Neobacillus sp. PS2-9: one gene and its partners. The protein of the gene in region 3 interacts with the protein of the main gene of each other region in a pairwise test. Links are inferred from orthologs where the notes say so. Each region holds a gene or a part of one and is shown on either strand. Other genes may lie near its edges.

What was found.
Region 1: the proteins of RCG25_RS09995 (region 3) and RCG25_RS01195 interact in binary tests that used the Bacillus subtilis proteins (3 or more experiments, as listed by UniProt). The link is inferred for Neobacillus sp. PS2-9 from one-to-one orthologs.
Region 2: the proteins of RCG25_RS09995 (region 3) and pknB interact in binary tests that used the Bacillus subtilis proteins (3 or more experiments, as listed by UniProt). The link is inferred for Neobacillus sp. PS2-9 from one-to-one orthologs.

Annotation. Positions count from the first base shown.
Region 1 is NZ_CP133269.1:243,731-249,408, forward strand. What follows is about bases 2,786-5,534. They hold RCG25_RS01195 (anti-sigma regulatory factor), read left to right. Parts: upstream 2,786-3,833; coding sequence 3,834-4,235; downstream 4,236-5,534. Other genes in these bases: RCG25_RS01185 (STAS domain-containing protein), read left to right, coding at 2,786-3,464; RCG25_RS01190 (STAS domain-containing protein), read left to right, coding at 3,468-3,830; RCG25_RS01200 (PP2C family protein-serine/threonine phosphatase), read left to right, coding at 4,250-5,257; RCG25_RS01205 (anti-sigma factor antagonist), read left to right, coding at 5,312-5,534. Outside these bases: RCG25_RS01170 (hypothetical protein), read right to left, coding at 372-956; RCG25_RS01175 (hypothetical protein), read right to left, coding at 1,142-1,408; RCG25_RS01180 (magnesium transporter CorA family protein), read left to right, coding at 1,572-2,510; more of RCG25_RS01185, read left to right, coding at 2,637-2,785; more of RCG25_RS01205, read left to right, coding at 5,535-5,626. UniProt on the Bacillus subtilis protein: Provides the crucial link between the upstream module (communication of environmental stress) and the downstream module (integration of the environmental signals with signals of energy stress) that compose the signal transduction pathway controlling the sigma-B factor.
Region 2 is NZ_CP133269.1:3,603,515-3,609,493, reverse strand. The notes cover bases 2,101-5,099. They hold pknB (Stk1 family PASTA domain-containing Ser/Thr kinase), read left to right. Parts: upstream 2,101-2,611; coding sequence 2,612-4,588; downstream 4,589-5,099. Other genes in these bases: rsgA (ribosome small subunit-dependent GTPase A), read left to right, coding at 4,687-5,099; RCG25_RS18110 (Stp1/IreP family PP2C-type Ser/Thr phosphatase), read left to right, coding at 2,101-2,611. Also shown: 16S rRNA (cytosine(967)-C(5))-methyltransferase RsmB, read left to right, coding at 1-717; dual-specificity RNA methyltransferase RlmN, read left to right, coding at 763-1,854; more of RCG25_RS18110, read left to right, coding at 1,859-2,100; more of rsgA, read left to right, coding at 5,100-5,568; rpe (ribulose-phosphate 3-epimerase), read left to right, coding at 5,570-5,979. UniProt on the Bacillus subtilis protein: Protein kinase that is responsible for triggering spore germination in response to muropeptides, signaling bacteria to exit dormancy.
Region 3 is NZ_CP133269.1:1,988,011-1,995,354, forward strand. Bases 2,327-5,236 are described here. They hold RCG25_RS09995 (serine/threonine protein kinase), read left to right. Parts: upstream 2,327-3,342; coding sequence 3,343-4,131; downstream 4,132-5,236. Other genes in these bases: RCG25_RS09980 (hypothetical protein), read left to right, coding at 2,327-2,442; RCG25_RS09985 (hypothetical protein), read right to left, coding at 2,445-2,612; RCG25_RS09990 (YozD family protein), read left to right, coding at 2,801-2,974; RCG25_RS10000 (sporulation protein), read left to right, coding at 4,149-4,919; RCG25_RS10005 (YodL domain-containing protein), read left to right, coding at 5,033-5,236. In the rest of the region: ablA (lysine 2,3-aminomutase), read left to right, coding at 1-1,011; RCG25_RS09970 (YokU family protein), read left to right, coding at 1,023-1,307; RCG25_RS09975 (YozE family protein), read left to right, coding at 1,386-1,613; more of RCG25_RS09980, read left to right, coding at 1,747-2,326; more of RCG25_RS10005, read left to right, coding at 5,237-5,341; RCG25_RS10010 (hypothetical protein), read right to left, coding at 5,377-5,505; deoD (purine-nucleoside phosphorylase), read left to right, coding at 5,658-6,359; RCG25_RS10020 (heavy metal translocating P-type ATPase), read left to right, coding at 6,724-7,344.

The DNA of each region.
Region 1 (5,678 bases), 1.7 Mb from region 3 along the record:
AGTAAAGTGTGAATTTAGACGAGTAAAATAGAAAATCGACGAGTAAATCATATATTTGACGAGTAATTCATCGAAAGTGACGAGTAAGACAGAAAAACATATAAAATAGGAAATATTAAAGGTACTTCAAGGCTGGATCAACACATAATTTGAAAAGAAGATACTTGAGCCAGGTATACATGCCAGAACAAATAAAGGGCTTCTTAGAATTCGTCCCACAAACAGGAAAATAAATGTGCAAACCAACGGTCAGCTAGTCTCATGCCGTTGGTTTTTTTGTTGTTTGGAAATTATAAAAAGGTCCGAGTGTGGTAACTGAACCAGTTGTTCGAATCTAGCTCCAGCGCATGCCCCTCCGCCTTTTATTCCGTCTACATTTCCTCGTCCTTCCGCTTCTCCTCAAGAACCCGCCAATCATGCTCAAAGGCCGACCACAGCACTTTTTTATCCCCAAATAATAGGAGCTGGTCACCTTCATGGAGCACCACCCCGTAGATATCTTTCCTCAATTTCATTCCGCCTCGTTGAATAAAGAGGACCACGAAATCCATTCCTTGATGTCCTGGAATGACATCATGAATCGTGCGGTTATGTAGCGACGATTCCTTATAGATAGGCAGATTGAGCACGGCTTCCTTTTTAGAGGATAAAAACACATCCCGCACCGGCAAATCAACGAGCTCCACATTCTGTTTCATTTGACGGTTAAACAATGTGGACAACAGACGCTGCATTCGAGACATACGTAGCACAACAAAGACCAGCAACACCGCAATGGCCACAGCTAGGATTTCCTTCGTTCGAAGTCCTTCGGAAAGGAACTGGCTGATCGATGAAATAATGACTGCAAGAGAGAAGGCGCCAAACAGAATTAAAAAAATAGCCAGTTTCCTTCGAATCGGATGCCCTAAAATCAGCTCGGATTCACCCGTCGTAAATCCTGTTCCTGTCATCATCGAAATCACCTGAAACCGCGAGATTTCCACCTTCAAGCCCGTACAACGAAACAGCACCACAAAAATCTCAATAACCGCCGTAATAATGACAAAATAGACCAGTAAAAAGAAGAGGACCATATTTCCACCTCAATTTGGGGACAGTCCCCCACCGCTTTAAAGCAGTGGGGGACTGTCCCCAAAGATTATTGTATTTTTTCATTATAGAACTGGACGGAGTACTGCGCGCCTTCACTTACCATGTTGTTGTCTTCGATATCGTGAGGATGTGGGTGTGCACCTTTTTCAATCGGCAACTGTTCAGCTTTTTCATAAACAGTGGGTAGAAACTTGCGCTTCCACTCCCGCAGTACCGTTTCTGCTTTGACGCGGTTTGGCTTTGACGACAACCACACAGCAGAGGCACCAATTCCCACAGCTACTATTGATTTCATTCCAAACACTTGCTTCATTACAAATCCCTCCTAGAAAAAGTAGTTCCAAAATCCATCCATTTACATCAACCAATTCGTATATTCTATTTGAAATATGTATACCCACTAATTCAACCCTCAAACATAAAAGTTTCAATTCCGACCAAACAGGGAACTTTAAACATAAAAAAAGGAGACCGCCATGATCACCTACCGTACACCAACCAACTGGACCTGGGTTCAGGCGAAACAAAAGGAAATTGAGCAACTCACCCCCATCCTTGAGCATGAAAGCAGCATCGATTGGCTGCAACAAATTCAAAACAACAAAACCAACTGCCTCAGGGTATCCATCACCCCTGATGGAAAAAAAGTAGTCAAAGGCACACTCATCTATAAACAAAGCTTCGAAGAGGAACATGATGTCAAATTCTTTCATTTCTATGTCACCACCGATCAATGGGTAACGATCGACCTTGATTGGGGCACCCTGAAACACATCGATCTCCAGCTCCTCCAAAGTCAAATCAGCCAAAGTACCAATGCCGTCGAAGGCTTCATGCTGTTCATCGCAGAATGGATGAATGCATGGCTGGTTGAAATTGACCGGTTTGAAGAGGACCTAAAAACCCTGATCTGGAGCATCCGCAAACGAAATGAAACGAGCATTCTCGAGCTCGTTTATTTGCGCAGGCACGAACTATTAGTGTGGAAGAGTCTCCTCATTCCGGTCAAAGAGCTAAAGATGGCAATCGAAGAAGTGAATCTTCATGAACCCTGCGAGGGGAAAATTTTCCCAATGACCTGCAAACGGATTGAACGTGCGCTGACCCTTCTCCAGGAATACGAACATGAACTAGATTCCATTATCAATTTAGAGGAAGTCATCTCCTCGCATCGGGGAAATGAAATCACGAAAACGCTAACCGTAATCACCACTGTGTTTACCCCGATTATGGCTTTCGGGGCCTTGTGGGGTATGAACTTCAAGCATATGCCCGAACTTGAATGGAGCTTTGGCTATCCATTATCGATCATTCTCATCGTCATCTCCACCATCCTTCTCTATGCGTATTTAAAGATCAAAGGCTGGACAGGAGATCTATTAAAAGGGAAAAAACGAGGCTCCTTTTTCAAGTGAGGGACAATAAATGACCAAGAACTAGTACTTTTGGTCTAGTCCATTATGGTGATTTTTTTGTATAGAGTATATTGGTATAATAGTAACTAGAAATAATAGGAAAAAAGGTAGGATGGGAGAGGTAAGATGGAAAACGCAACTCGAATGATTGAGTTTATTCAAGCGAACAGGGGACAGCTTTTACAAGAGTGGGTAGAAAAAATGAGCTCGATGGATGAGCAGAAACTTTCAACTGTCATAACCGACCAAGTCTATACGAATATTGGCGATGAATATATTAATATATTAGTTCATGATTTAATTAATCAGGACAACCAAGCGAAGAACAAAATGAGAGATTTCGCGCAAAAATTGGTCCAATTAGGCTGGAATCTAAACTTTATTATGGACAGCTTAATGGAGTTTTCCAAAATTATGTTTTTTCACATGGTGGGAGAGTCTTCAGAAAAGGAACAGATTGAATTCGGCTGGGCCTATGATAAGTGGGTAACGCCGATTAACAAAGAAGTGCTCAATCACTATGCATCGTCCTGGCAAAGGACGGTTTCTTTGCAAAAAATTGCTCTTCAGGAATTGTCAGCGCCGCTAATTCCGATTTTTGACAATATCACCGTTATGCCATTGGTCGGCACAATCGATACCGATAGAGCAAAGCGGATCATGGAAAATTTACTGCAGGGTGTCGTGAAGCATCATGCACAAGTGGTGTTAATAGATATTACGGGTGTGCCTGTAGTAGATACGATGGTGGCCCATCATATTATTCAAGCGTCAGAAGCGGTACGATTGGTGGGGGCTAAGTGTTTAATCGTCGGCATTCGACCGGAGATAGCACAAACCATCGTTAACTTAGGGATTAACCTTAATCAGGTCGTTACGAAAAACAGCCTGCAAAAAGGGGTTGCCGCTGCATTGGAAATGACAAATCGGAAAATCGTCTCAGTGGGGGAATAAGCAATGAATGGTAGAATACCAATTTTAAAGTTATATAACTGCCTGCTCATCTCAATTCAATGGGAGCTAGATGACCAAACCGCTTTACAATTTCAGGAAGATCTCCTTTCCAAGATTCATGAAACAGGAGTGGGCGGTGTCGTCATTGATTTGACCTCTGTGGACGTGATAGATTCCTTTATTGCCAAGGTGCTTGGCGATGTGGTCAGTATGTCCCATCTAATGGGCGCAAAAGTGGTGTTGACGGGTATCCAGCCAGCTGTAGCGATCACACTAGTAGAACTAGGGATACACCTTCAAGATGTGAGAACAGCACTAGATTTAGAAAAAGGGTTGGAAACACTACAGCGGGAGTTGGGGGAGTAAAGCATGGATAACGAATCCTGTGTGAAAATCATAACTGAATGGGATATCGTTGCAGCGCGTCAGCTTGGGAGAAACGTTGCAAAGGAGCTTGGATTCGGTTCGGTTGACCAAGCAAGGATCACAACAGCGATTTCGGAACTGGCCCGCAATATTTATCTGTACGCTGGAACAGGCGAAATCGAAATTGACCGCATGTATGAATTAGGAAAATGCGGCTTAAAGGTTATTGCTTCGGACAAAGGTCCAGGCATTCATGATATAAGAAAAGTAATGGAAGATGGATTTACCACATCGGGTGGCTTAGGGGCAGGATTACCAGGGGTGAAACGATTAATGGATGAGTTCAGCATTACTTCTAAGGTGGGAGAAGGAACGAGCATTCAGGTGGTGAAATGGCTTCGCTAGGAGGGTGTGAAGAAATGGATTTCAAAGATATGTTTCAATCAAAATATCGCAGCATACTATACAGCTATCTGAAAGAATCAACCGAAGCAGCACTATATCAAGGACAAAAGTTTAGTCGAAAAGCAATGGAACACCAAATCTCCCCTGAAGAAATTATCAATGTGCATTGTACGGCATTGAAGGAGCTTTTCCCCGACCTCCCGCAAGAAGTGTTCGCTTCCTGCGACTTTCTATTAGAGGTAATGATGGACTATGGTTTAGCCTACCAGGAACATCAAAGCCTCCGTGACCAGCAGCTTGAAATCAGATCGGAAATTGAGATTGCTGCGAGCGTTCAAGATAACCTTTTAGAAACGAAAATTCCCCAAATAGATGTGTTAGATATTGGCGCTATCAGTATTCCTGCCAAGCAAATGAATGGTGATTATTATCGATTTGTTCAAGACAAGCAGTTAATCAGTATTGCGGTCGCTGATGTCATTGGCAAAGGCATCCCTGCTGCTCTGTGCATGTCGATGATTAAATATGCGATGGACAGTCTGCTAGAGTCACGTGTCCATCCACAACATGTGCTCGAAAATTTAAATAGAGTCGTAGAAAACAATGTCGATTCAAGTATGTTTATTACCATGCTATATGGTATCTATGATTCACATGAACATACCTTTACATATGCATCAGCCGGTCATGAACCAGGTTTTTATTATCAATCGTCCAAGGATACATTTTGGGACATCCTCGCAAAAGGTCTCGTCCTCGGAGTGGACCCGAATGCCAGCTATCATCAATATGAGAAAAAAGTCGAGCCTGGCGATATGATTGTTTTATTATCAGATGGTGTCACTGAATCAAGAACAGAAGAGGGCTTTATCGAACGGTCTGTCATCACGGATTTTATTCGTAAATATCAGCATCTGCCTGCACAAGAAATGGTGGAAAATATCTATCGTGACCTCGAGAGAATTCAGAATTTTGAAATACGTGACGATTTTACTTTAATTATTTTAAAAAGAAAGGTTTAGACTTTTGTTGAAGCGGGTATGTAAAAAAATAAATAATCCTGAGGTGATCAGAAAATGAATCTACTAATAGATAAATATCATAATAATGTGGATACAGTCGTAAAGATTGCAGGCGAAATTGATGCCTTTACAGCACCGCAACTGAGGGATGAGCTTTTACCTCTAGCAGAAGGGAAAAATCAATCGATTGTCATCAGTCTGAAGGATGTGTCTTATTTAGATAGTACAGGCCTAGGTGTATTTGTGGGCCTTTTCAAACAGCTGAAGAAAAATGAAGGCGAATTGAAACTGGTTGACCTTTCTGACCGACTGAAACGGTTGTTTGAAATTACCGGTTTAAGCAATATTATTACCATTGCTACCAATTAGAACGGGACGATAGTAAAAAAACACGGCAAAAATTATTTGCATATGAAAAGGT
Region 2 (5,979 bases), 1.6 Mb from region 3 along the record:
CCTATAATTCCTGAAGCAATTAGATGTTTAAAGGGAAACTTAGCTTCCACGATTTCCTTTAAATATGGAATGTTTACCATTCAGGATGAAAGCTCCATGCTTGCTACTTACGCATTAGGGGCAGAGAAAGATGAGTTTGTCCTCGATGCTTGCGCAGCACCTGGTGGAAAAAGTACACATATTGCTGAAAAGATGAATAATACGGGTGAAGTGATCTCGGTTGATCTCCATCAGCATAAGGTACGATTAATTAACGATAACGCAAGCCGTTTAGGGTTAGAAAATATTAAAACAAGTGTATCTGATTCTAGACATTTACAAGATAAGTTTAAGGATGTATTATTTGACCGCATTCTTCTCGATGCTCCATGTTCTGGCCTTGGAGTAATGAGACGAAAGCCCGATATGAAATATACAAAAACTGAAAAAGATTTAGAGCGGTTAAGTACCATACAGCAGGATTTATTGAAGTCAGTATCGCCTTTACTAAAAAAGGGTGGCATTCTTGTCTACAGTACATGTACAGTGGATAAAGAGGAGAATGAAAATACTGTATTGAAGTTCTTGGAGAATAATCCAGACTTTGAACCTGATTTAACTTTTAAAGATAGGATGCCGGAAGCTGTTCAGCCATTCATAACAGGATATGATTTGCAAGTCTTTCCACAGGACTTTGGCTCAGACGGTTTTTATATTGCAGTACTAAAAAAAGTATAAGCGCCTAGGTGCTGAAGTTAGACAATTGAAAGAAGGTGTAAACAGTTGGAACAATTAAATACAACTGAGAAGAAAACAACATTAGATAATAACCTACCCTCCATCTATTCCTTGGAGCTTCATCAATTAAAGGAATGGTTATCAGAGAATGGAGAAAAACCATTCCGTGCAGAGCAAATCTTCGATTGGCTTTACAAAAAAAGAATTACTTCTTTTGAAGAGATGAGCAACTTAGCAAAAGGCTTAAGAGATAAGCTAGCAAATCATTTTCAAATCACTACCTTAAATACGGTCATTCAACAGACTTCAGCTGATGGAACGATTAAGTTCTTATTTGAACTTCATGATGGATATTCGATTGAAACCGTTCTAATGCGTCATGATTACGGTAACTCCGTTTGTGTTACAACTCAGGTTGGCTGTCGAATTGGCTGTACTTTTTGTGCATCGACATTAGGTGGATTGAAAAGGCATCTAGAAGCAGGCGAGATTGTTGCCCAAGTAGTTAAGGTACAACAGGCACTTGATGAAACAGAGGAACGTGTAAGCTCTGTGGTCATTATGGGTATTGGTGAACCATTTGATAACTATGATAATATGATGTCTTTTCTAAAAATAATCAATCATGATAAAGCACTAAATATCGGAGCGCGGCATATTACCGTTTCGACTAGTGGTATTGTACCTAAAATTTATCAGTTTGCTGATGAAGATTTGCAGATTAATTTTGCTATTTCACTCCATGCTCCGAATACGGAATTGCGTTCAAGGTTAATGCCAATCAACAAAGCCTATAAACTTGATGACTTAATGAAAGCAGTACGATATTATATCGATAAGACAGGTCGTCGAATTAGCTTCGAATACGGTCTTTTTGGTGGAGTGAATGATTCTACAGAGCATGCAGAGGAATTAGCAACTCTTTTAAATGGGGTTAAATGCCATGTGAATCTTATTCCAGTTAATTATGTCCCTGAAAGGGATTATGTTCGTACTCCAAGGGACAAAATTTTTGATTTTGAAAAAACACTTAAAAAACGTGGTATTAATGTGACAATTCGCCGAGAGCAGGGGTCAGATATTGCTGCAGCATGTGGACAACTTCGTGCAAAGGAGCGAAAAGAGGAGACGAGGTAAATATATGAAAGCAGTTTTCATGACAGATCGAGGGAAAGTACGACTTCATAATGAGGATGCTGGAGGAGTATTTGTAAACCAGGACGGTGATCGCCTAGCCATTGTTGCTGATGGGATGGGAGGTCACCGTGCAGGTGATGTTGCCAGTGAAATGACAATCACACAATTAAAAAATGAATGGGAAGCCTCTAAAGGGATTTCTACTGCTGAGGAAGCCGAGCGATGGTTGAAGGAAAAAATAACAATAGTGAATCAAATATTGTTCGACCATGCGACGAATCATCCTGAATGTGATGGAATGGGTACAACGATCGTTGCGGCTATAGCCACTGATCGCTTTGCAACTTTAGCTAATATTGGAGACAGCCGTGGCTATATTTATAATGAATCTGGATTTAAACAGGTTACAGAAGACCATTCACTTGTAAATGAACTGGTGAGGTCTGGACAAATCTCGAAAGAAGATGCCGAACACCATCCAAGAAAAAATGTGTTACTCCGAGCTTTAGGAACAGAAAAAATGGTTGAAATGGATACTAAAACCATAATGTTCGAAGAAGGGGATATTATCCTTTTATGTTCAGATGGTCTTTCAAATAAAGTAAGTGAAAAAGAAATGATGACCATTCTTTTAAATGAAGATCATTTAGAACAAAAAGCAGATTCACTTATCTCACTAGCCAACAACTACGGTGGAGAAGATAACATTACACTGGCTATTGTAGAGTTTAGTGATGTCAGCGAGGGTGATGCATAAATGATGATTGGAAAAAGATTAAGCGGCCGCTATAAAATCTTGGATATGGTTGGCGGAGGCGGAATGGCTAATGTTTATTTAGCGCATGATATGATCCTAGATCGTGATGTGGCTGTTAAAATGCTTCGCCTTGATTTTGCCAATGACGAGGAATTTATCCGGAGATTCCGTAGGGAAGCTCAATCAGCAACAAGTCTTGCACACCCTAATATTGTTAGTATTTACGATGTGGGCGAAGAAAATGATTTATATTATATTGTGATGGAATATGTGGATGGACAGACATTAAAACAATACATACAGCAGAATACTCCATTAAAAGTCGAGGATGCCATCGGGATCATGAGACAGTTAACTTCTGCCATTTCTCATGCTCATCAAAATCATATAATCCATCGTGATATTAAGCCTCATAATATCTTGATTGACCATGATGGGAATGTAAAGGTGACTGATTTTGGAATTGCTATGGCACTAAGTGCAACAAGCATCACACAGACTAATTCAGTCTTAGGCTCTGTTCATTATTTATCACCCGAGCAAGCACGTGGTGGAATGGCAAATGGAAAGTCGGATATATATTCCTTAGGAATTGTTATGTTTGAATTATTGACTGGCCGGCTCCCATTCTCGGGTGAATCAGCCGTATCCATCGCTTTAAAGCATCTCCAATCGGAAACACCTTCCGTAAGAAGGTGGAACTCAAGCATTCCACAAAGTGTGGAGAACATTGTTCTTAAGGCAACTGCCAAAGATCCTTTTCATCGTTATAACAGTGTAGAAGAAATGGAAGAAGACTTACGCACAGCGCTTGACACAGAAAGGGTAAATGAAGCAAAGTTTGTTATTCCGATAGATAATGATGCGACAAAAGCAATTCCAGTTATAACAAATGATAAACCCCTTAAAAATTTGGATGAAACATTAGTTCATAGTAATGAGAAACCATTGCCTGGTCCAAAAGATGACTTAAAGGAGGGCTCCGGCAAAAAGAAACGTAAAAAGTGGCCGGTAATATTAATATCTACCTTTCTTGTATTAGTCATTCTTGGATTATTAGCAATTACCTTTTTACCTGGATTATTATCTGCGAAGGATGTAAAAATCCCAGATGTAAGCGGCATGGAGTTGGATGAAGCAATATCCAAGCTCAAGCTAAGTGGGTTAGAAGTGGATAAAAAGATTGAGATCGAAGATGAAAACGTAGAAAAAGGAAATGTGGTAAAGACTAATCCTGAAAGCGGCACGACAGTAAAGGAAAATTCAAAAATAAACCTTTATATCAGTACAGGCAAAGAAAAATTTGAACTATCCGATTATGTGGGCCGGCAATATGAAGATGTCATTCGTTTGTTGGATAATTATAATTTCAAAGATATTAAAAAAATCGAGAAACACGATGATAGTGAGCCTGGAACCATCATAAGTCAGAATCCTTCAGGTGGCGAAAAGGTTGTTCCTGAGGAAACTGAATTAGAGTTTGAAGTAAGTAAGGGGCCAGAAAAAATTGTATTAAAGGATTTAACACAATACAATTTAAAAGGTGCGCAAGATTATGCGGCTCTAGTAGGATTAACCCTTGATGCTTCACAAGAAAAATATGATGATAATATCCCTGCAGGTATGGTTATGTCCCAATCACCTGAACCAGGAACCGAGTTGAAAAAGGGAGACAAGGTGACGGTCGTGATATCAAAAGGGAAAGAAGATAAACCACCAAAAGAGGTTATCATTGAACTAGATATTCCGTTTGAGCCAGCAGTTCCAGGAGAGCCCGGTCAGAAGCAGCTTGTTACGATCTTGATTGAGGATATGAATCATAGTATGACAGAACCTGCAGAGACCTTCTATATTACGGAAAATACAAAGAAACAAATTAAATTGATGATTCCGTACGGGAAGAAAGCCGGCTACAAGGTCATTCGTGATTCAAAAGTTATTATTGATGAAAATAAAAACTACTCAGATGTGGAATAAATGTAGCTAAATCTGCCTGTATAAAAATGAATGCGCTCGTACAGATTTTAAAGGGAAGCCTAACGATTTGTTTAGAATGAGAGGCAAGGAGTGTAGCTATGCCTGAAGGAAAAATTGTTAAAGCATTAAGTGGTTTTTATTATGTTCTTCAGAATGAAAGACTGATCCAGTGTAGGGGAAGAGGCGTCTTTCGGAAAAACAAGATTACCCCACTTGTGGGAGATGAGGTCGTTTTTCAAGCGGAAAATGATTTAGAAGGATACATTTTAGAAGTGAAAGAGCGCAAAAATGAATTGGTGCGACCACCCATTGCCAATGTTGATCAGGCTATTCTTGTGTTTTCGGCTGTTGAACCTGACTTTAGTACAGTACTATTGGATAGGTTTCTAGTTTTAGTTGAGTATAATCACATCGAACCACTAATCTGTATTACAAAAATGGATTTAACAAATGAAGCGCAAAAACAAGTGATATCTGAATTCGCAGAACACTATCGGAAAGCTGGTTATGAGGTCATTCTTACATCATCAGAAACAGAAATGGGGATTGAATTGTTAAATCCACATGTGGAGAATAAAATTTCTGTTTTTGCAGGTCAATCGGGAGTAGGAAAGTCTTCCTTATTAAATGTACTGAGACCTGATTTAGAACTAAAAACAAATGATATATCATCCCATCTAGGCCGAGGGAAGCATACAACAAGACATGTTGAACTCATTCAAATTGGCCAAGGTCTCATTGCAGATACACCAGGATTTAGCTCATTAGAATTTACAAACATTGAAGCAGAAGAGTTAACTTTTTGTTTTCCGGAGATACAAAGAGCCAGTGAGAATTGTAAGTTTAGAGGATGTTTGCATGTGACTGAGCCTAAATGTGGAGTAAAATCGGGAGTTGAATCAGGTGAAATACCGGGTTACCGGTATCAACATTATGTGGACTTCCTCCAAGAAATAAAAGATAGAAAGCCGAGGTACTAACATGGTGAAAATAGCACCCTCAATTCTTTCAGCAGATTTTTCTAAATTAGGAGAAGAGGTTTTAGCTGTTGAGAAAGGAGGAGCTGACTACATTCATATTGATGTCATGGATGGTCATTTTGTACCCAATATCACAATTGGTCCACTTATAGTGGAAGCTATTCGTCCAGTCACAAAATTGCCGCTTGATGTTCATTTAATGATTGAAAATCCTGATCAGTATATAGAAGCGTTTGCTAAAGCGGGAGCTGATTATATAACTGTTCATGTGGAAGCATGTCGTCATCTCCACCGGACCATTCAGAGTATTAAAGCATGTGGAATTAAGGCAGGGGTGGTCTTAAATCCAGCGACCCCAGTTGAGACCATCCAACATATTATTGGTGACATTGATATGGTGTTATTAATGTC
Region 3 (7,344 bases):
TGTACTAGGAGGCGCTTTTCAGGACAAATTGGAATGGGTGTTCCAAAAAAACAGCTGGATGCAGCCATTAACTATATTAGGCAAAATCCGGAGGTACGTGATGTATTAATATCCGGTGGTGATGGGTTATTAATAAATGATAATATTTTAGAGTATATCCTTAAAAATTTACGAGAAATTGACCATGTTGAAATAATTAGAATAGGGACTCGTGCACCTGTTGTCTTCCCACAACGAATTACAGAGAACCTTTGCAACATTCTAAAGAAGTATCATCCAATTTGGTTGAATACCCATTTTAATACATCTATTGAGATTACTGAGGATTCTAAGAGAGCTTGTGAAATGCTTGCCAATGCAGGTGTACCTGTAGGTAACCAGTCTGTTATTTTAGCAGGCATTAATGACAGTGTTCCAATCATGAAGAGACTCATGCATGACCTTGTGAAAATCCGAGTACGTCCATACTATATTTATCAATGTGATCTTTCAGAGGGCATTGGACACTTCCGGGCACCAGTCTCTAAAGGACTTGAAATTATCGAGGGACTCCGTGGGCATACGTCAGGATACGCAGTACCAACATTCGTGGTTGATGCACCCGGTGGAGGCGGGAAAATTGCGTTACAGCCCAATTATTTAATTTCTCAAAGTCCTGAAAAGGTCGTCCTACGTAATTTTGAGGGTGTAATTACTTCTTATCCTGAGCCGGAAAACTACATCCCTGGGAGAGCGGAAGGCTATTTTAAAGAAATTTATCCTGAGATGGAAGCAAAAAGATCTGTTGCGGGTATTGCTGGTATTATGAATGATCAGCATTTTAATCTTGTTCCAGAAGGCCTAACAAGATTAAACCGCCGTAAAGATTACAATCAAGATCCTACACATACTTCATTAAAGGATAAGCGAGGTAAACGTGATGAATTAAAAGAAAAAAAATTCAAAGCGGTTACCCAAAAGGAAAAAGGAAGCAGTGAAACACAACCTAGTATAGATGTTATGAAAGAATAAGAGGTGGGAGCATGAAAATGGAATGTGAATGGTGTGCTAGTCCAAATGTAGATAGAATCGTAGACTCGGTATACTGGGAATTACCCGATGGGACGAGAGCAATCGAGATTTCAGAAACTCCTACCTATTTCTGTCGAGATTGTTCTATGACTTACCAAAGTGAGGTAATAGTAAAGGAAATAGAAAATCACTTATTCTTAATTGATTGTAAACAAGTTTCTAAAGTAATTACCTTTGAGGACTTAATGAAAATACCAAGGTTGTTGAAAAGAAATTATTTTGATTTTTCCTCATAAATATATAGGCTGGACGATACTGTGAGTATTCGTTATCATATATCACATAAGTGAATTTCATGGAAAGGCGTTTGTGTGATGAGTAAATCCTTTTATCATTTTTTAATGAAATATAGACATCCGGCACCAAAAGATCGTATTAGTTTATTTGCAAACCATGCCTATATGGACCATAGCTTTCCGAAATCCTCCAAGGATTACCACGAACTCAGTTCCTACTTAGAACTAAATGGTCAATATCTAGAGTCAATGTCTATTTTTGATGAGGCATGGCAGCTTTATATTAATGCTGAAAGCAAAAATTAATCAGTTGGAAGAAATCGCTTCTTTATATGGAGGCGATTTTTTCATTTTACAAATGGTATGCGCGATATCACTTCCGATGCATATACTATTGTAATTAAAATTCACGACTTAGCATTTGAGGGGATGGGAGGACATGGCAAAACGGAGAAAACCGAAGTATAAGATCGGTGATACGGTCGTGATTACCATTTATGGTACGGTTGGCAGGGTAACAGATGTAAAATGGCTTGATGGAAAATATGTATATGAAGTAAACAAGAGTGATGGTTTGTTCCTTGAATCGGCCTTACAAATGCTATCAGAATATGATGGTTCTGTTGTAGAACAGGAGCAAATTGATATTGAATATAAGTTTTTTTTCGGTGATTTAGTTCAGGTAAGTGGTTATGGTGCGGATTTATTTAAAGTGGTCGGCTTTCGCACAGAAATTTGGCGCTATAAAGAAGACGCCTGGGAAGATGTTATTTATGAGCTTTCAAGGGTAAGTGACGGAGAATGGCTGGAGGCAGGAGAAGAGGAACTAACACTAGTTGCGGACGCTGAAAGTGCAGATACATTTATACAAAAATTGGGTCTTTTATACTTAGTAAATAAACAGGATCAAGCAGTAAAAAATACAAACTTAAAAAATTTGATAAGAAAAGCAGAGTTTGAAGAAATAGAAAGAAAAAAAGAAAAGAAAGAACTTATTGATAATCTCTTAGATATATTTAATGATTATCGGATCCTATATGAATTGTTTCATGACCAAGAGTACTATCAAGTAATGCGGGTCATTCTTAGAAAATTAGAAAGTCTTGTAAATAATGATGGCAAAAGCCCTGTATAATCCTACCACCTAGCTATTTCAAATAATAAATACAAAACAAAAGGAATGCCACCCCATTTAATTAGGAGAAACATCGTTTCTAATATTTTCTCAAATAGTTGGAGGGTAAGACTATCCTCCTGATTCACATCTTCAACCCAAGCCTCTAACATCAATTGGAATTTAGACATTGTTTCACCCCATCGTTTTCTTTTTACTAATCCTATGCTTGTCCAACCGATAAAAGACATGTTTTTTTCATTGAAACCTCTTTATTCAATTTCAGTAAAGAGAACAGGTTTATAGGCAACTGCTTACCAAAGTAAATAGCATGAAAAGGCCATGTACATCATACATTCTGTAAAAAGGGGGCGATGCTATGAGAGAAATTGAAGTATTTATTGATACAGAAGAAATTGCCGAATTTTTCTTTCATGAGCTTGTAAAAAGGGGATACGTTCCTAGTGAAGAGGAATTAGAGGAATTAGCCGATATTACTTTTGAATATTTAATTGAAAAGAGTATTATCGATGAGGAAGTACAGGAGGATTAGTAAGTGAATATTTTAGGGAGAAATGATATGTTTTCTACCTTTATGATAAAAGAAAACGAAAGCCGAGCATAAGTTGCTCGCTTTTTGTTTTTTATAGACTATTTGAAATATTTTTACCATCGTGAAACCTTGTTGGAGTTTCATCGTATTAAGGAGTGTGAATAAAAGGAGGAGGACTTTATGTTTAAAAAAATCCTTAAATCAATTTTTAAAAGTAAGATGACTCACAAGTACAGTTCCTCAAGCGATGCATGGAAGAAGCACAAACATCATAAGCACAGTCATTTAGGACATCATCATTATAAAAAGAAATATAAGAGCAGAAGTTCTATATCTAGTTTTTTTAGCAGCTAGCAAGGTGTGTGTATATGCTTAGGAAATTTACATTATTTTTTTCCAAGATGATGGAGAAGCCACTACCTATTGATGAGGTTATTGCTGATCGTTATAGGGTAGTGGAGTATCTCGGAAGCGGAAGCTACGGACATAGTTATTTAGTTTTTGATTTCTTAAGCAAACAGAATAAAGTATTAAAATCCCTTCGATATCATAAGAGAATAACCCAATCTGGAAGAAAGGGATTTGAATTAGAAAAAGAATTATTAGGCTCGATTAATCATCCAGGATTTCCTAGATATTTTGAGGATGGCACTTTTAAAAACATTCCCTATTATACAATGGAATATATTAATGGAAAAAATTTTGAACAGCTTATTTTTCATGAAGGTAAGAAATTCACTGAAACAGAAGCTTTTAAGTTTGCAGATGAATTACTACAGTACATCGAATTCTTGCATAGCCATAACATCATTCATAGAGACATTCGCATTCCGAATGTAATTTTTGATGGAACGAGGATTCGCCTGATAGATTTAGGATTAGGAAGGTATCTTAAACCGAGAGATGGAGATCTACAAAAAATAGAAGATGTAAGAAAGCAAATTAACTACCAAGCAGATTTTTACGGACTTGGCCATTTTCTTTTGTTTCTCCTTTATTCGAACTTTACTTTCCAAGATGACAGGAAGGAAAGAAGCTGGGAAGAAGAACTAGATATTACAGTAGAAGCCAAACAAATCATTAGAAGGCTCTTGCAGATAGAATCCGCGTATGATCAATGCGCACAAATAAGAGCTGATATAAAAAATTTCACTTAATTTAGGAGGAGAATTTTATGTCTTTCTTTGACAAAGTATTTGCTAGCGTAGGTATTGGTGCTGCATCAGTGGACACAAAACTAGAAAAAGACACTTATATGCCTGGAGAAACCGTACAAGGGGTTGTTGAAATTAAGGGTGGAAAAGTTGAACAGCAAATTGATGAGATTTATCTTTCACTCAATACAACTTACTTAAAAGAGTCAGATGATCGAAAATATAACATAACTGCTACCATCGACCGATTTCGTCTAACTACACCTTTCACAATCAGGTCCAACGAAAGAAAAGAAATTCCGTTTACCTTCCAGTTGCCGTATGATACACCATTATCTATTGGCAAGTCAAAAGTGTGGGTAACAACAGGACTGGAAATAAAAGGTGGGGTGGACCCAAGTGATAAGGATTATTTAAAAGTAATTCCTAATCAATTAATGACTGCTGTTTTTAACGCCGTAGATAATTTAGGCTTTAGAATTAGAGAAGCGGACTGTGAAGAAGCACCACGACGCTTACGCGGCAGGTTACCCTTCGTTCAAGAATTTGAATTTGTCCCAACATCAGGTCTATTTCGTGGTAAATTAGATGAGTTAGAAGTGGTGTTTTTATCTTCAGGTAATGGCACACTAGATTTGATGTTCCAAGTGGATCGACGTGCAAAGGGACTTTCAGGATTATTCTCAGAAGCGATGGGAATGGATGAAACGAACGTAAGATTAACTGTATCTAACGCAGATATTCCTAATTTACAACAAAAAATCCAGAGTGTAATACAAAGATACTCATAATAAATAAAAAAATGGGTTATCGACAAAAAAAGTTAGTATTCTACAGAGGGTTCGACAAGGTCTACATCTAATTATTAGAATAGAAAATAAATTCTAATAATTGGAGGTACAAGATGATCAGAGTATTAACGAGAAAGCCCTGTATCAAATATGATGTGACAATCTTTCAAACTCCAAAGTACCGTGAAAATAAAGGCTATAAACAGGTCTATAGAACGACCATTCCTGCTGCCGGCCGTGAACAATGCTTGGAAGAAACCTTTAGCCGCTTTAATGTGACTGACAGAATACCTTCAAATTATAAAGGGAGATTTCTCTCAACCGGTGACATTATATTAATAGATGAGGGACGTGGCGGTCAGCACTATTATCAGTTACAAACTGGAGGATGGACCCCAATTAATAGAATAATGATACGTTAAAAACCTAAGGGAACAGCCTTAGGTTTATTTTTATATTATCGCTTTCTTCCACCATCTGCGCGGTTCTCTTTTGCATGCGCTTCGTGCTCTGCCACAATAGCCTCGGCTGGAATATGATTATTTTTCTTTTGACCATTTATGCGACTTCTATGTTTTTTTCCCATTATCATACCTCCTTTTACATCTAAAGATAGCTTCCCACAAATCAGAAAAAACATAACTATTTCTCAGAAGTGTTTTTCAATAAAAACGGTTTATGATATATTGTCTATGGTACGGAGTGAAACGTACTTATTTTGATTGGAGGTTAAATTTAATGAGTGTACATATTGGTGCAAAAGAAAATGAAATTGCAGAAACGGTCTTGTTGCCCGGGGATCCGCTGAGAGCGAAATATATTGCAGAAACCTTTTTAGAGGATGCTAAATGTTATAACGAAGTTAGAAATATGTTTGGTTACACAGGAACCTACAAAGGGAAAAGGATTTCAGTTCAAGGAACTGGGATGGGTGTTCCATCTATTTCTATTTATGTTAATGAGCTTATGCAAAGCTATAATGTGCAGAACTTAATAAGAGTTGGTACGTGCGGGGCGATCCAAAAGGATGTAAAAGTACGTGATGTTATCCTTGCTATGACAAGTTCTACAGACTCGAACATGAATCGTCTAACTTTTGGACATGTTGATTTTGCACCTTGTGCCGATTTTGACTTACTTAAAAAGGCGTATGATGCAGGAGTCGAAAAGGGACTTAATTTAAAAGTTGGGAATATCTTTACTGCAGATTCATTCTATAATGATAATGCAGAACTTGAAAAATGGGCCAAGTATCAGATTTTGGCCATTGAAATGGAAACAACAGCATTATATACATTAGCAGCCAAATTTAATCGTAAAGCTCTTTCTGTTCTAACTGTTAGCGATCATATTCTAACAGGAGAAGAGACTACAGCAGAAGAAAGACAATTAACTTTTAATGATATGATTGAGGTAGCCTTAGAGGCTGCCACTAAGTAATAAAGAATACAATGCCTCTTCCAAATAGGAAGAGGTATTTTCTTTTATAAAAAGGAACTTAGGTCCCTGATGGAGAATTAAAATGTAGGTTGTGTTAAAGAATATTGTTGATTTTTACACCCTGTTGATTGGAGCGGAAGGCACGAAGACTCCTGTGGGAGTATGGTTCAGGGGAGACCCCGCAGGCGCATGCGCCGAGGAGGCTCGCCGAAACACCCACGAACCGCTCGTGCCTGGAGCGGAAATCAACAGACCAGTTTAACAGAGATAAAATGTAAAATAAAAAAGGCAAATATGTGACTAATTAAATGATTATATTGATATAAATAGGGTGCAGGGGTATAGTACAAATGAGGTGAACGAAATGAAAGAGCAACTCAAAGTTGATATTACGGGAATGACATGTGCAGCCTGTTCAGCCAGGATTGAAAAGGTTTTAAATAAGGTAAATGGTGTTGAAGCAAATGTCAACTTGGCTTTGGAAACCGCATCCATTTCATATGATAAAGATTTAGTTTCAAGTAATGAAATCATTACGAAAATTGAAAACCTTGGATATGGTGCTCGTTTAGAAGAGGATCAAAGAGAAACAAAACAGCAATATAAAGAAGAGGAGATAAAGCATAAGAAACGCATGTTTTCCCTTTCTGTGCTCTTGTCTTTGCCACTTTTGTACACTATGCTTGCCCATATGCCAATGGATATTGGCTTCCCAATGCCTGAAGTGATGATGAATCCGTGGTTTCAATTGTTGTTAGCCACACCTGTGCAATTTTATATTGGTGGACCTTTTTATATGGGTGCTTATAAAGCACTTAAAAATAAGAGTGCAAACATGGATGTTCTTGTAGCTTTAGGTACATCCGCAGCCTATTTCTACAGTCTTGCAGAAGGCATTAAAACCATTAGCAATCCTGTTTATATGCCGCATCTATATTTTGAAACAAGTGCTGTTCTTATTACTTTAATTTTACTAGGAAAATTA